DNA from 3 places in the Streptomyces sp. NBC_01142 genome. Region 1 is predicted to be linked to each of the others. Evidence: riboswitches for the same ligand, from Rfam matches in the RefSeq annotation. Region 1 holds a riboswitch; each other region holds the start of a gene.
The links. Region 1 has a riboswitch for thiamine pyrophosphate ahead of thiO (glycine oxidase ThiO). Riboswitches for the same ligand answer to the same signal wherever they lie in the genome.
Positions count from the first base shown of each region.

Region 1 (4,785 bases):
GAGCCGATGGCGTGCGCCACGTCGGCGCGGTCGTTCACCGCGAGCAGCTTGCCGTGGCGGCGGCAGGCGTCGGCGAAGACCTGGAGATGCTCCAGCTCCTCGCCCGCCTCCATGCCCTTGTCGCGCAGCTGCACGATGTCGACCCCGGAGGCGAGCACGGCGTCGAGGAACCCGGGGAGATCTCCCTGTCGCCTGCGGGCATCCGTGCACAGATAGAGCCGGGCGTCGGACAGCAGCGCACGAGCCGTGGACATGGGTGATTCCCCCCGTGGGATCGGCGGTGTACGGGCAGGAGCAACCGGCCCCTGCCCGTACAGCGCGTGTGGTGGTGTCTTCAGGACGTCAGACGGCGAGCGCCTGGGCCCGGCGCTTCACCTCCGTGCCGCGATTCTCGCTGAGCGCCTGCGCGGGCGTGCCCGGCAGGGTGGGGTCGGGAGTGAAGAGCCACTCGAGCATCTCTTCGTCGGAGAAGCCGTCGTCCTTCAGGAGTGTCAGGGTCCCGGCGAGACCCTTGACCACCTTGTCGCCGTCGATGAAGGCGGCAGGCACCTGAAGCGCCCGGTTCTCACCACGGCGTACGGCGATCAGCTGGCCTTCCTTGACCAGCTGCCGTACGCGTGTCACCTCGACATCGAGCATTTCCGCGATGTCGGGAAGGTGGAGCCAGGCGGGGACGAGAGCATCGATCTTTGCGTCAATCTCGGTCACAGGACAAGCCTGCCATCCCGGACTGACAGTGGGTAGCCAGACCCTAGAGAGCTGCCGCCTTCAGAGGGACGGAAGGATCGGCCGAGCGCTCCGGATCCAGCCGCGCGCCGGCCAGGATGAGTTTGCGCCCTTGCGCCAGATCGCGGGCCCTGCCGACGGCGAGGAGCGCCACCAGCACGCCCTCCCGCAGCCAGAGCACCGTCCAGGCGGCGCTCGCCGGATCGCCCCGCCACACCGTCGTGTCGGCGGCCGCGTGATGCCCCGCGTACTGCACGAAACGGCCGAACTGCTCGGACCAGAAGTACGGCACCGGGTCGTAGATCTGCGCCGGCTCACCGCCGGCACCCCTTCCGATGATGTTGGCGGCGACCGTGCGCGGCCCCTGGAGAGCGTTGTCCCAGTGGTGCACGAGCAGCCGCTCGCCGTAGCGGCCGGACGGGAAGGAGGCGCAGTCCCCGACGGCGTACACATCGGGCAGCGAGGTGCGCAGATACTCGTCCGCGGTGATGGCGCCCTCCGGACCGAGTGCGATGCCGGATCCGGCGAGCCAGGCGGTGGCGGGCCGCGCGCCGATGCCGACGACCACTGCGCCGGCCGGGAGGTGCCGTCCGTCCGCCAGGATCACCTCGCCCGGCTCGACGTCGGCCACGCGCGCGTGGGTGAGCAGCTCGGTGCCGTACTCCGCGTACCAGTCGGTCATCGGGGCGGCGACCTCGGCGGGCAGGGCCGCCGCCAGCGGGCGCTCCGCGGCCTCGACGACGGTGACCGTGCAGCCCGCGGCGCGGGCGGCGGTCGCGAACTCCGCGCCGATCCAGCCCGCGCCGACGACCACGATGTCGTGCTGTTCGGCGAGGACGGGGCGCAGCCGTGCCGCGTCGTCGAGGGTACGCAGCAGATGGACGCCGGGGACGCCCTCGGTACCCGGCAGGGTGATCGGCTCGGCGCCGGTGGCGATGACCAGGACGTCGTAGGGAACCGGCCCGGCGCCGGTGTCCAGTTCGTGCGCGTCGGAGCGTACGCCGGTCACCTCGCAGCCCAGCCGCAGGTCGACCTCGATCGCCTCGAAGTCGACGTCGAAGGCCGAACCCTCCGCCTCCCCCAGCAGGATGGCCTTGGAGAGTGGGGGCCTGTCGTAGGGCTGGTGGGGCTCCGCGCCGATCAGGGTGACCGGGCCGGTGAAGCCCTGCTCGCGCAGGGCCACCGCGGTCTGCACACCGGCCATTCCCGCGCCGGCCACGACGACCCGCCGGTGCCGCCGGTGCTGCTCTGTCTGCTGCTGCCGCTCGTTCACCTGATCATCTTAAGCAGCTGACGAATCGTCAGGAAGGGAGTTGCTCGACGACGCTCGTCCCGCTGCCCTCCTGGGACTCCCATTCCCAGGTCTCCTCGAGGCGCACTCGCCCGTCCTCGAGCTCGACCACGATGGAGACGCAGTGCCCGCAGGACGTCCCGCCGTCCGTCTTCAACTGCACATAACGGAAGTCCAGCCGGTCGCCTTCCCGGGTCCCGACAAGATGGCCGCGGATCACATCACCCCCCTCGTACTCGGCCCAGATCCGGCCTTCCCGCTCGTGGTACGTGAACCGGGTCCGGGTTCCCACCTGGCCCGGAGCCTGGTCGGCGACCGGCGAGAGTACGAGTCCGTCGAGCGACGTCACCACTGGGGCTGCTCCCTTACTGCGCGTTGGGGCCTGGGGTTAGGGTGGCCACCGTAAGACACTCGCGGGAGCCCGGACGCACCGGGCTGAGAGGGAGGCTGGACGGCCTCCGACCGTACGAACCTGATCCGGGTCATGCCGGCGAAGGGAGGGGCTGGACGCCCATGTCGCGTACATCGGATGTCCTCGTTGTCGGGGGCGGAATCATCGGCCTGGTCACGGCCTGGCGGGCGGCGCAGCGTGGACTGCGCGTCGCCGTCGTCGATCCGGAGCCGGGCGGCGGGGCCGCACAGGTCGCGGCCGGCATGCTCGCCGCCGTCACCGAACTCCACTACGGCGAGCAGACGCTGCTCGCTCTCAATCTGGAATCCGCACGGCGCTATCCCGCCTTCGTCGCGGAGCTGGAGGAGGCGAGCGGGCAGTCCGTCGGCCACCGCGCCTGCGGAACGCTCGCCGTCGCGCTCGACGCCGACGACCGCGCGCACCTTCGGGAACTGCACGCCCTGCAGCGCCGGTCCGGACTGCAGTCGGAGTGGCTGTCCGGGCGCGAATGCCGCCGCCTGGAGCCGATGCTCGCCCCCGGTGTACGCGGTGGCCTGCGGGTGGACGGCGACCACCAGGTCGATCCACGGCGGCTGGCCGCGGCCCTGCTGACGGCCTGCGAGCGGGCGGGGGTGATCTTCCACCGCGGCTGGGCGGAGCGGCTCTCGGTGGTACGGGACCGGGCAGCCGGGGCCGTACTGGCGGGGGGACCCTCCCGGGCCGGCGGCTCCGGGGGAGGAACGGAACTCGCCGCGGACCAGGTGGTACTGGCGGCCGGTTCGCTGAGCGGCAGGCTCGGTGGCGTACCGAAGGACGTCCTGCCACCGGTGCGGCCGGTGAAGGGCCAGGTACTGCGCCTCACGGTGCCGCGTCCGTACGCGCCCTTCCTCTCGCGCACCGTCCGGGCCGTGGTGCGCGGCAGCCATGTCTATCTGGTGCCGCGCGAGAACGGCGAGCTGGTCGTGGGCGCGACCAGCGAGGAGCTCGGCTGGGACACCACGGTCACCGCGGGCGGGGTGTACGAGCTGCTGCGCGACGCGCACGAGCTGGTGCCGGGCCTCACCGAGCTGCCGCTCACCGAGACCCGCGCCGGACTGCGCCCCGCCTCCCCCGACAATGCCCCGCTGCTGGGCCCGACCGCCCTGCCCGGCCTGCATCTGGCCACCGGGCACCACCGCAACGGGGTGCTTCTGACTCCCGTCACCGGCGATGTGATGTCCGAGGTGCTGGTCACCGGCGAACTGCCCGACGAGGCCCGCGCGTTCACCCCTCGCCGCTTCTCCCCCGTACCTCAGGAGCAGCCCGCATGAACGTCCTGAACGTCTCCGTCAACGGCGAGGCGCGCGAGCTTGCCGTCGGAACCACCCTGGACGCCCTGGTCGCCGGTCTCAGCGCCGCCCCGTCCGGAGTCGCCGCCGCGCTCAACGAGACGGTCGTCCCGCGCAGCCAGTGGGCCGGCACACATCTGGGCGACGGCGACCGCGTCGAAGTCCTCACCGCAGTGCAGGGAGGCTGATCAGCCGTGGCCGACGACCGTCTCACCATCGGCGACACCGCCTTCAACTCCCGGCTGATCATGGGTACGGGAGGGGCGCCCAGCCTCGACGTACTCGAACGCTCCCTCGTCGCGAGCGGCACCGAGCTCACCACCGTCGCGATGCGCCGCCTCGACCCGACCGTGCAGGGCTCCGTCCTGTCCGTCCTGCAGAAGCTGGGCATCCGTGTCCTGCCCAACACGGCGGGCTGTTTCACCGCGGGAGAGGCCGTGCTGACCGCCCGGCTCGCCCGCGAGGCACTCGGCACCGAGTGGATCAAGCTCGAGGTCGTCGCGGACGAGCGCACGCTGCTGCCCGATCCGGTCGAGCTGCTGGACGCGGCCGAGATCCTGGTCGACGACGGCTTCACGGTCCTGCCGTACACCAACGACGACCCGGTGCTCGCCCGCAAGCTCGAGGATGCGGGCTGCGCGGCGATCATGCCGCTGGGCTCGCCCATCGGGTCCGGCCTGGGCATCCGCAACCCGCACAACTTCCAGCTGATCGTCGAGCACGCGCGCGTGCCGGTCATTCTGGACGCGGGCGCGGGCACGGCCTCGGACGCGGCGCTCGCGATGGAGCTCGGCTGCGCGGCGGTGATGCTGGCCTCGGCGGTCACCCGCGCCCAGGAGCCGGTGCTGATGGCGGAGGCGATGCGGCACGCGGTGGAGGCGGGACGGCTGGCGCGGCGGGCGGGCCGCATTCCGCGTCGCCACTTCGCCGAGGCGTCGTCGCCGACGGAGGGCCGTGCGGTCCTGGACCCCGAGCGCCCGGCGTTCTGACCACTGCGGGGAGCCTCCCTGCAACAGGGGCTCCGCCCCGTACGGCCTTCGGCCGCGCCT
Region 1 covers NZ_JAPEOR010000002.1:987,476-992,260, forward strand. The annotation lists gene thiE (thiamine phosphate synthase) at 1-254, opposite strand, end outside; gene OG883_RS21910 (Rv2175c family DNA-binding protein) at 343-708, opposite strand; gene OG883_RS21915 (NAD(P)/FAD-dependent oxidoreductase) at 752-1,930, opposite strand; gene OG883_RS21920 (hypothetical protein) at 2,028-2,369, opposite strand; TPP riboswitch at 2,421-2,533, shown strand; gene thiO (glycine oxidase ThiO) at 2,531-3,718, shown strand; gene thiS (sulfur carrier protein ThiS) at 3,715-3,924, shown strand; gene OG883_RS21935 (thiazole synthase) at 3,931-4,725, shown strand.

Region 2 (4,785 bases), on a different contig from region 1:
GTCCAGCGGCGGCTCGTCGAGGGTGATCAGGAAGCCGAAGCCGACGGTCACGGCGGAGACGCCGAGCGGCAGCATGAGCAGCGCGTCGAAGCCGCGCACCAGCCGGCCTGCCCTGCGGGTCAGCGCGGCCGCCGCGAGCCCGCCGATGAGCAGCGCGATGGCGGTGGCGGCGAGCGCGTACTGCAGGGAGTTCCACACGGCCTCGATCGGCGGCACCAGGAACGCGCCCCCGCTCGGGTCCATGGTGAACAGCACCCGGTAGTAGCCGAAACCGTAGCCGGCCGCCCCGTCGAAGGAGCGCTCCACGAGCACCCAGAGCGGCGCCAGAATCAGCAGCCCGATGGTGACGAGGACCCCGCCGAGCAGCGCCCACTGCCCTGCGCCGCGCGGCCGCCGCGCGGTCTGCGCCGGGTCCACCAGCTTCAGCGCCGTCTCCCGACGCCGTACGGTCCAGGCGTGTACGGCGAGGATGCCGCCCACCGCGGCGAACTGCACCAGCGTCAGCACGGCCGCCGTCGGCAGGTCGAGCAGCTGGGCGGTCTGCCGGTAGATCTCCACTTCGAGGGTGGCGAAGGTCGGTCCGCCGAGGATCTGTACGACACCGAAGGAGGTGAAGGTGAAGAGGAAGACCATGAGGGCGGCCGCGGCCACGGCGGGCCCGAGCGCCGGCAGAGTCACGCGCCGCCACGCCGCGAACCGTCCGGCACCGAGCACCCGGGCGGCCTCCTCCTGGCGCGGATCGAGTTGCGACCACAGACCGCCCACGGTCCGTACGACCACGGCGTAGTTGAAGAAGACATGCGCGAGCAGGATCGACCACACCGTCGTGTCCAGCCGCAGACCCCACATTTCGTCGAGGAGCCCGCCGCGCCCCAGCAGCGCCAGGAACGCCGTCCCGACGACAACGGTCGGCAGCACGAACGGAACAGTGACCACGGCCCGCAGCAGCTGCTTGCCGGGAAAGTCGAGGCGGGCGAAGACGTACGCGCCGGGCAGGGCGATCAGCAGGGTGAGCGCGGTGGAGGCGAGCGCCTGCCAGGTGGTGAACCACAGGACGCGCAGAATGTCGGAGCGGCCGAGGACCTCGCCGATCCGGCCGAACTGCCATACCCCGTCGATCTGGAGACCCCGGCCGACGATCGCGGCCACGGGGTAGGCGAAGAAGACCGCGAAGAACACGACGGGCCCGGCCATCAGTCCGAGCCGCGCCGCATTCCCGCGCAGCGACTTCCTTACTTCAGTACGAGCGAGGACCACGACTGGACCCACTGCTCACGGTTCTCGGCGATCTCCTCGGGGGACACGGTCTCCGGCTTGTCGACCACGACGCCGTGCTTGGTGAACACCTCGGGCAGCTTGGCGTCCTTGACCACCGGGTTGACGAACATCTTCAGCGGCATGTCCTCCTGGAACTTCTTGGAGACCAGGAAGTCCAGCAGGGCCTTGCCGCCCGCCTCGTTCTTCGCGCCCTTGAGCAGACCCGCGAACTCGGTCTGACGGAAGCAGGTGCCGGTCGCGACACCGGTCGGTGCCTCGGCCGGCTGCGGCTCGGCGAAGAGCACCTCGACCGGCGGGCTGGAGGCGTAGGAGACGACCAGCGGGCGGTCGGCCTTGGCCTTCTTGCCGCCCGCGGAGCCGGAGAACTCCTCGTTGTAAGCCTGGTCCCAGCCGTCCACGACCTTGACGCCGTTGTCCTTCAGCTTCTTCCAGTAGTCCTGCCAGCCGTCGTCGCCGTACTTGCCGACGGAGCCGAGCAGGAATCCGAGGCCGGGCGAGGAGGTCGCGGCATTCTCGACGACCAGCAGGTCCTTGTAGGCGGGGTCGGCCAGATCGTCGAAGGTCTGCGGCGGAGCGAGCTTCTTGTCGGCGAAGTACTTCTTGTCGTAGTTGACGCAGATGTCGCCGGTGTCGACGGGCGTGACGCGGTGCTGGTCCTTGTCGAGCTGGACCTCGTCGGTGACCTGGGCCAGGCCCTTGGCCTCGTACGGCGTGAACAGGCCGTTGTCGAGCGCACGCGAGAGCAGGGTGTTGTCGACGCCGAAGAAGACATCGCCCTGGGGGGAGCCCTTGGTGAGGATCTCCTTGTTGAGGGCCGCGCCTGCGTCCCCGCTCTTGAGCACCTTGACCGTGTAGCCGGTCTCCTTGGTGAACTCCTTCAGCACGGAGGCCGAGGCGGCGAACGATTCATGGCTGACCAGCGTCACGGTCTTGGACGTGGCACCGCCGTCCGCGGAGTCCTTTGCCTCCCCGCCACAGGCGGCGAGCGTGGAGACACCCAGCGCAGCGGCCAGCGCGGTGACCGTGATCTTCTTGGTGGTGCTCATCGGATTCCTCCTGGAGATGACCAGGAAGAGACGCGGCCCTGCCCGGTCCTGAGCAGGATCCGGGCAGGGCGCAACAGCTTGTGAGTAATGACCGAACTTCCTACCCAGAATGACCTGGGCAAGGTTCAGAGGGTCTGCGACCTGACGGTGTCGCACTCTCAGCGCTGTGGCGCTCCCCTGTCGGAATATGCAGATGTTTCCCGTCAGGTTACACGGAACCTAACGCTCCGAAGCGGCCAGCTGTCCGCACGCTCCGTCGATCTCCTGGCCACGGGTATCGCGAACCGTCACGGGCACCCCGTGCGCCGCGATGGCATCCACGAACGCCTTCTCGTCCTCGGGACGGGAGGCGGTCCACTTCGATCCCGGCGTCGGGTTCAGCGGGATGAGATTGACATGGACCCGCTTGCCCTTGAGCAGCCGGCCCAGCAGATCACCCCGCCACGCCTGGTCGTTGATGTCGCGGATCAGGGCGTACTCGATGGAGATCCGGCGGCCGGACTTCTCCGCGTACTCCCACGCGGCGTCCAGCACCTCGCGGACCTTCCACCGGGTGTTCACCGGAACCAGGGTGTCGCGCAGCTCGTCGTCCGGCGCGTGCAGCGAGACGGCCAGCCGGCACTTGAAGCCCTCGTCGGCGAAGCGCAGCATCGCGGGCACCAGACCGACGGTGGAGACGGTGATCCCGCGCTGCGAGAGCCCGAGCCCGTCCGGCTCGGGGTCGGTCAGCCGCCGGATGGAGCCGACGACCCGCTTGTAGTTGGCGAGCGGCTCCCCCATCCCCATGAAGACGATGTTCGACAGCCGCGCCGGACCGCCGGGCACCTCGCCGTCGCGCAGGGCGCGCATGCCGTCGACGATCTGGTGCACGATCTCCGCGGTCGACAGATTGCGGTCGAGACCGGCCTGGCCCGTCGCGCAGAAGGGGCAGTTCATCCCGCAGCCGGCCTGCGACGAGATGCACATCGTCACCCGGTCCGGGTAGCGCATCAGCACGGACTCGACGAGCGTGCCGTCGTGCAGCCGCCAGAGCGTCTTGCGGGTCGTGTCGTCGTCGCACGAGATGTGCCGTACGACGGACATCAGATCGGGGAGCAGCTCGGAGGCGAGCTTCTCGCGCGCAGCCGCAGGGATGTCGGTCCACTGGGCCGGGTCGTGGGCGTATCGCGCGAAGTAGTGCTGCGAGAGCTGCTTGGCGCGGAACGGCTTCTCGCCGATCGCGGCGACGGCGTCCTTGCGCTCGGCGGGCGTGAGGTCGGCAAGGTGCCGCGGTGGCTTCTTGGCTCCGCGGGGCGCGACGAAAGTGAGTTCTCCGGGCTTGGGCATGGTGCCTCGAGTGTCGCAGATGGAGTGTCGTGACCTGCAATCGCCGAGACCCGGGGCAGGCGTTGCCGGTCGTTGCCGGTGGCTGTTGGGCATCCTCGGACGACCCAGCCTCAGAGCAATTCCGGCTGGCCACAGCGACAGCGGGAGGGAAAGCAGGGCTGTACCGCCACACCCTCAGGAGCCGACGCACGTGACAGAGCCCTCCCCCGCCCCAGGACGGGCTCTGTCGTGCAGCGGCCCCACCAGGACCTAGACTCGAACACGTGTCCGAACAAGTGCCTCGCCTGGAGCGCCTGCGCAGCGTCCGCCAGTGGCTGGCCTGGCAGCTGCGCCGCACGGACGAGACCATCGCCGAGCTGGAGAAGCAGGAAGCGGCGGCCGCACGCGCAGCCCGCACGCTGCCCCCACGCGTGCCGGAGTGGAGGCTTTCCATGCAGCGAGCAGGCGGGCGGCCGACCCCCGACGCCGTCCACACCAGCGACTGCGGGATGGCCGGCAATGCCACCCGGCCGCTGACCCGTGAGCAGGCACTTCGCGCGATCACAGAGGACGGCATTACGGCGTGCCCCTACTGCCGACCGGACACTGACCTTGGAGTGCTGTGAACCGGGACCCGTCGCAGCACGAAGTCACGCGCACTGCACCGTTGTCGTGCACCGCGCGGTCGGCCCGGCCGGCCGTCCTTCCGAGATGAGTCTGCCCCGCCGCCCCACCAGGGCATACCGCGTCGGAGGCGCGGGATCCGGACGGCCGGGCGGCGGCCGCCCGCCCGTTCCCCGGGTCCCTCGTCACGTCGGCGTCACGCCGCGGTCATGGGCCTCGCGCAATAGTGGCGGGACCAGGGCTGTAAGGTCAGCCCGCCCATCCGAGGGTGGACCTATGAACCGCAGACGTTGCCTCGCTCTCCTGACACCACCGCTCGCCGTGTCGTTCGCACTCGCCTCGGCCGCCGGTGCACAAGGGATGAGCCAAAGGGCTCCCGAGAGCGCCACCGTCCTCCCGACACCGGGTTGCGCGGTGGTGCGGAGCACCGACGCCCCGGGCCCAGCCGCCTTCTCGCTCATGGGCGAGGGATTCCCGGAGGGAGCGAAGGTGTCGTTCCTGGGACCGTCGCACGCCGGAACAAACCTCACCG
Region 2 covers NZ_JAPEOR010000001.1:1,520,848-1,525,632, reverse strand. The annotation lists gene OG883_RS07185 (iron ABC transporter permease) at 1-1,194, opposite strand, end outside; gene OG883_RS07180 (thiamine ABC transporter substrate binding subunit) at 1,233-2,324, opposite strand; TPP riboswitch at 2,404-2,513, opposite strand; gene rlmN (23S rRNA (adenine(2503)-C(2))-methyltransferase RlmN) at 2,544-3,650, opposite strand; gene OG883_RS07170 (DUF6233 domain-containing protein) at 3,914-4,255, shown strand; gene OG883_RS07165 (hypothetical protein) at 4,530-4,785, shown strand, end outside.
Region 2: another riboswitch for thiamine pyrophosphate. It lies ahead of OG883_RS07180 (thiamine ABC transporter substrate binding subunit); the one in region 1 lies ahead of thiO (glycine oxidase ThiO).

Region 3 (4,785 bases), 2.1 Mb from region 1:
AACAGCATGCCGAACAGTGCGCCGACCACTCCGTTGGCCACATCGATTCCGCCCACGTCACGCAGGCTAGTCAGATTTGATCAAGCTTCGGGTGGCCGTGGCTCTACCGTTACCTCGAAACTCTCGGCCCTTCGGAGCCACCGCCATGCTGGGGCGGACGCCACGGCGTACCGATCAGCGGCTCCATCCGGGGACGAATGCCCGCTGGTGGCACAAGGCCGTGGCTACCGCGGAGGCTACGGCCGTGGTCACCGCAATGACGGTGGCGGCCGGCACGGTGCCCCTGAGCCGGACACACCGGCCCGAACGGCGGTGCGCCCGCCCGGCTGCCCGGGGCACCGCCGTGCGTCACGTCAGTCCGCAAGCGGCAGGTACACACGGTTGCCGCTGGCCGCGAACTCCTTCGACTTCTCCGCCATGCCCGCCTCGGCCTCCTCCAGGGAAGCCGTATCGGCCATGTCACCACCGTGCTGGCGCCGGATGTCCTGGGAGATCTTCATCGAGCAGAACTTCGGACCGCACATCGAGCAGAAGTGCGCGGTCTTCGCCGGCTCGGCCGGGAGCGTCTCGTCGTGGAACTCCCGTGCCGTGTCCGGGTCGAGGGCCAGATTGAACTGGTCCTCCCACCGGAACTCGAAGCGCGCGTCCGACAGTGCGTCGTCCCACTCCTGCGCGCCGGGGTGGCCCTTGGCCAGGTCCGCCGCATGGGCCGCGATCTTGTAGGTGATGACGCCGGTCTTCACGTCGTCGCGGTTGGGCAGGCCCAAGTGCTCCTTGGGCGTGACGTAGCAGAGCATCGCGGTGCCCCACCATGCGATCATCGCCGCCCCGATGCCGGAGGTGATGTGGTCATACGCCGGGGCCACGTCCGTGGTGAGCGGGCCGAGCGTATAGAAGGGGGCCTCCTCGCAGATCTCCTGCTGGAGGTCGATGTTCTCCTTGATCTTGTGCATCGGGACGTGACCGGGTCCTTCGATCATCGTCTGCACATGGAAACGCTTGGCGATCGTGTTGAGTTCCCCGAGCGTGCGCAACTCCGCGAACTGCGCCTCGTCGTTGGCGTCCGCGATCGAGCCGGGGCGCAGGCCGTCGCCGAGTGAGTACGTCACGTCGTACGAGGCGAGGATCTCGCAGAGCTCCTCGAAGTTCTCGTACAGGAACGACTCCTTGTGGTGCGCCAGACACCAGGCCGCCATGATCGAACCACCGCGGGAGACGATGCCGGTCTTGCGGCGCGCGGTCAGCGGAACGTACCGCAGCAGCACGCCCGCATGGACCGTCATGTAGTCGACGCCCTGCTCGGCCTGCTCGATGACGGTGTCCTTGTAGACCTCCCAGGTAAGCTCCTCGGCCTTTCCGTCGACCTTCTCGAGCGCCTGGTAGAGCGGCACGGTGCCGATGGGAACGGGGGAGTTGCGCAGCACCCACTCACGGGTGGTGTGGATATTGCGGCCGGTGGACAGGTCCATGACCGTGTCCGCGCCCCACTTGGTGGCCCAGGTCATCTTGTCGACCTCCTCCTCGATGGAGGAGGTGACCGCGGAGTTGCCGATGTTGGCATTGACCTTCACCAGGAAACGCTTGCCGATGATCATCGGCTCGATCTCGGGGTGATTGACGTTGGCGGGCAGGACGGCCCGGCCCGCGGCGATCTCCTCGCGTACGACCTCGGGGGAGACGTTCTCGCGGATCGCGACGTACTCCATCTCCGGCGTGATCTCGCCCCGGCGCGCGTACGCGAGCTGCGTCACCGCCTGACCCGCTCGGCCCCGGCGCGGCTGGCGCGGCCGGCCGGGGAAGACCGCGTCGAGATTGCGCAGTCCGCCGCGCGGCGAGGTGTGCTTGATCCCGTCGTCCTCGGGGCGGACCGGGCGGCCCGCGTACTCCTCGGTGTCACCGCGGCCGATGATCCAGTTCTCCCGCAGCGGCGCCAGGCCGCGGCGTACATCGGTCTCGATGGTGGGGTCGGTGTACGGTCCGGACGTGTCGTACAGCGTCACGTCCTTGCCGTTGGTGAGGTGCACCTGGCGGACCGGCACCCTGAGATCGGGGCGCGAGCCCTCGAGGTACCCCTTGTGCCAGCCCGGCGTGCGCCCGGCCTGGTCGGCGGTGCCGTCCTGGCTGGCGGCAGGCGTGCGTGCATCCTGAATGGTCATGAGACCTACTCCCTACGCCGGCATTACCCGGTAACAGGTTCGGCGGTCGACGCAGCGGCTTCCGTATCCGAAGTACTGGCGTGTGGCCAGACGGCTCGTACGGAGGTCAGCGCCCTCTCAGCCCGGTGCTCCGAGCTCCCGCGTGTGCAAAGGTGCCACCACGCTAGCGTCATTTCTGGCGCGCTGAACAGTGGGCCCCCCGCATTCTTGCGATGATCGGTCGGTGACCTCCACCCCGACCACCTCGCCACAGACGCCCGAACCGCACGGCCACTCGCACAGCCATGGACCTGCCGCGCCCGTCTCCCGCCACCTCCGCAAAGTCATCGCCGCGGTGCTGATCCCCTTCGCCACGGCGGTCCTCGTCGGTCTCGCCGTGCTCTGGCCGGGAGGCGCGCCCGCCCACGAGCGCAGTGGTGTCGGCTTCGACCGGCAGACCGAGCAGGGCACGGTGACGCAGGTCGAGAAGGTCAACTGCAAGGACGTGAACGCCGCACAGGTTCCGCCGACCGGTGACACCTCCACGCCCGAGGGGCGCGAGGCGGTCAATGCCCAGCAGGGCAGCTGCGAGAGAGCGACGATCAAGGTCACCAGCGGCAAGGACAAGGGCCGTACCTTCACCGAGATCGTCCAGCCGGACGCGCCGCGGCAACTGAACGAGGGCCAGGGAGTGGTGGTGGCGTACGCCCCCGATGCTCCCCGCGATCTCCAGTACTCCGTGACCGATGTGAACCGCGAGTTCCCCATGGCCCTGCTGGCCGGGCTCTTTGCGCTTGTGGTGGTACTGGTGGGGCGGATGCGCGGCGTGATGGCGCTGATCGCGCTCGCCCTCTCGTTCGCCGTACTGACCCTGTTCATCCTCCCCGCGATCCTGCAGGGCTCCAATCCGCTGGTCGTCGCGGTGGTCGGGGCGAGCGCCATCATGCTGATGTCGCTCTACATGTGCCACGGACTGACCGCCCGGACCTCGGTCGCGGTCCTCGGTACGCTGATCTCGCTGCTGCTGATCGGGCTGCTCGGCTCGCTCTTCATCGGCTGGGCGAGCCTGACCGGCAACACCGATGACAACACCGGCCTGATCCACGGCCTGTTTCCGAACATCGACATGAGCGGTCTGCTGCTGGCCGGCGTCATCATCGGCTCGCTCGGCGTACTGGACGATGTGACGGTGACCCAGACGTCGGCGGTGTGGGAGCTGCGCCAGGCGGATCCGACCATGGGGCCGAAGGCCCTGTACCGGGCCGGCCTCCGGATCGGCCGGGATCACATCGCGTCCGTCGTCAACACCCTCGTACTCGCCTACGCGGGCGCGGCGTTGCCGCTGCTGCTGCTCTTCTCGATCGCGCAGAGCAGCGTGGGCACGGTGGCCACCAGCGAGCTGGTGGCGGTGGAGATCGTGCGGACCCTGGTGGGGTCGATCGGTCTGGTCGCTTCGGTGCCGGTGACCACCGCGCTCGCGGCGCTGGTGGTTTCCGCCGACCGGCCGGGCTCGGCGGGATCCTCAGAAGCAGGAGCAGACAGCGCTCCGAGCGGATCGCCGGTACGGAGCGGCAAGGGCCGACGGCGCAAGAAGTAGGCCGTGAGCAGGGACAGTGGGCGGCGGGCAGCAGTCCGCGGACGGGCGGCCGTAAGCGATAGGCGGCGGGGAGCAGTCCGCGGACGGGCGCGGGCGCACGGCAGGAGGCGTCAGGTCGCGGCAGCCGTACGAGCCCGTCAGCCGGCGGTCTCCTCCGCCAGGATGCGGCCGAGCGCCGCCTCCAAGTTCTCCTCGAAGTCACCGAGCGTCCGCTCCTGCCCCAGCGGCACCAGCTTGTCCGTGCGGTCGAGGAAGGCCACCAACGGCGCCGCGCTCGCCCGGAACACCGCCCGCTCGCAGCCGACCTGGAGCCGGATCCTGACGTCGGACAGCCCCTCGGGCCCGACCGGCGCGATGCACACATCGCCGTCCCCGCTCCGCGCGTTGATGCCGTCCAGCAGCAGCTCCCTGCCGAAAGCCCAGGTCACAGGGGCATCTCCGGGCAGGTGAAAGGTCATCCGCACCGCATACGGATCCCCCGTCTCGTACCCGAGCTCCACCGGGATCCGGAAGGAGAGTTCCTCGGAGACAAGAAAACTCATCAGGACCTCGGCCTGGACAGACTCGCGCATCATGTACTCCGCAGCAGATGAAGCAGTGAAATGAAACCGTGACGAAAACGGCCAAGAATGATCCCCCTTGGCCCTCTTGACGCAATCGTGCTGTAAGCGCTAGTTGATCACAAGGAGTAATTTTTCAGATACTGATAGAGAGGGTAAGCGATCCCAACAACCCGCCAATTCCACTGCGTAGCTCCTCGATCGCAGGGAGCAGCCGTTCTTCCTGGTGAAGAGGGAGAGAAATCGCCATCGTCGCGGCGGCGGACCCCGCCGTGATCGGAATGGCGGCACAGACCGTACCGAGCGCATATTCCTGCCGCTCCACGACGGGCTGCATCCGCCCGGTTGACGCGAGCCGCTCCAGCAGCGCGCGCCGGTCGCGTACGGAGTAGGGAGTGACCGCCTGCACGGGATGGCGGTCCAGATGATCGCGACGGGCCGGCTCGTCCAGCTGACTGAGCAGACACTGGCCGATCGCATGGGCATGCCCGGT
Region 3 covers NZ_JAPEOR010000002.1:3,064,275-3,069,059, forward strand. The annotation lists gene OG883_RS31570 (hypothetical protein) at 1-56, opposite strand, end outside; gene thiC (phosphomethylpyrimidine synthase ThiC) at 354-2,156, opposite strand; TPP riboswitch at 2,149-2,308, opposite strand; gene OG883_RS31580 (YibE/F family protein) at 2,380-3,732, shown strand; gene OG883_RS31585 (SsgA family sporulation/cell division regulator) at 3,870-4,304, opposite strand; gene OG883_RS31590 (IclR family transcriptional regulator) at 4,429-4,785, opposite strand, start outside.
Region 3: another riboswitch for thiamine pyrophosphate. It lies ahead of thiC (phosphomethylpyrimidine synthase ThiC); the one in region 1 lies ahead of thiO (glycine oxidase ThiO).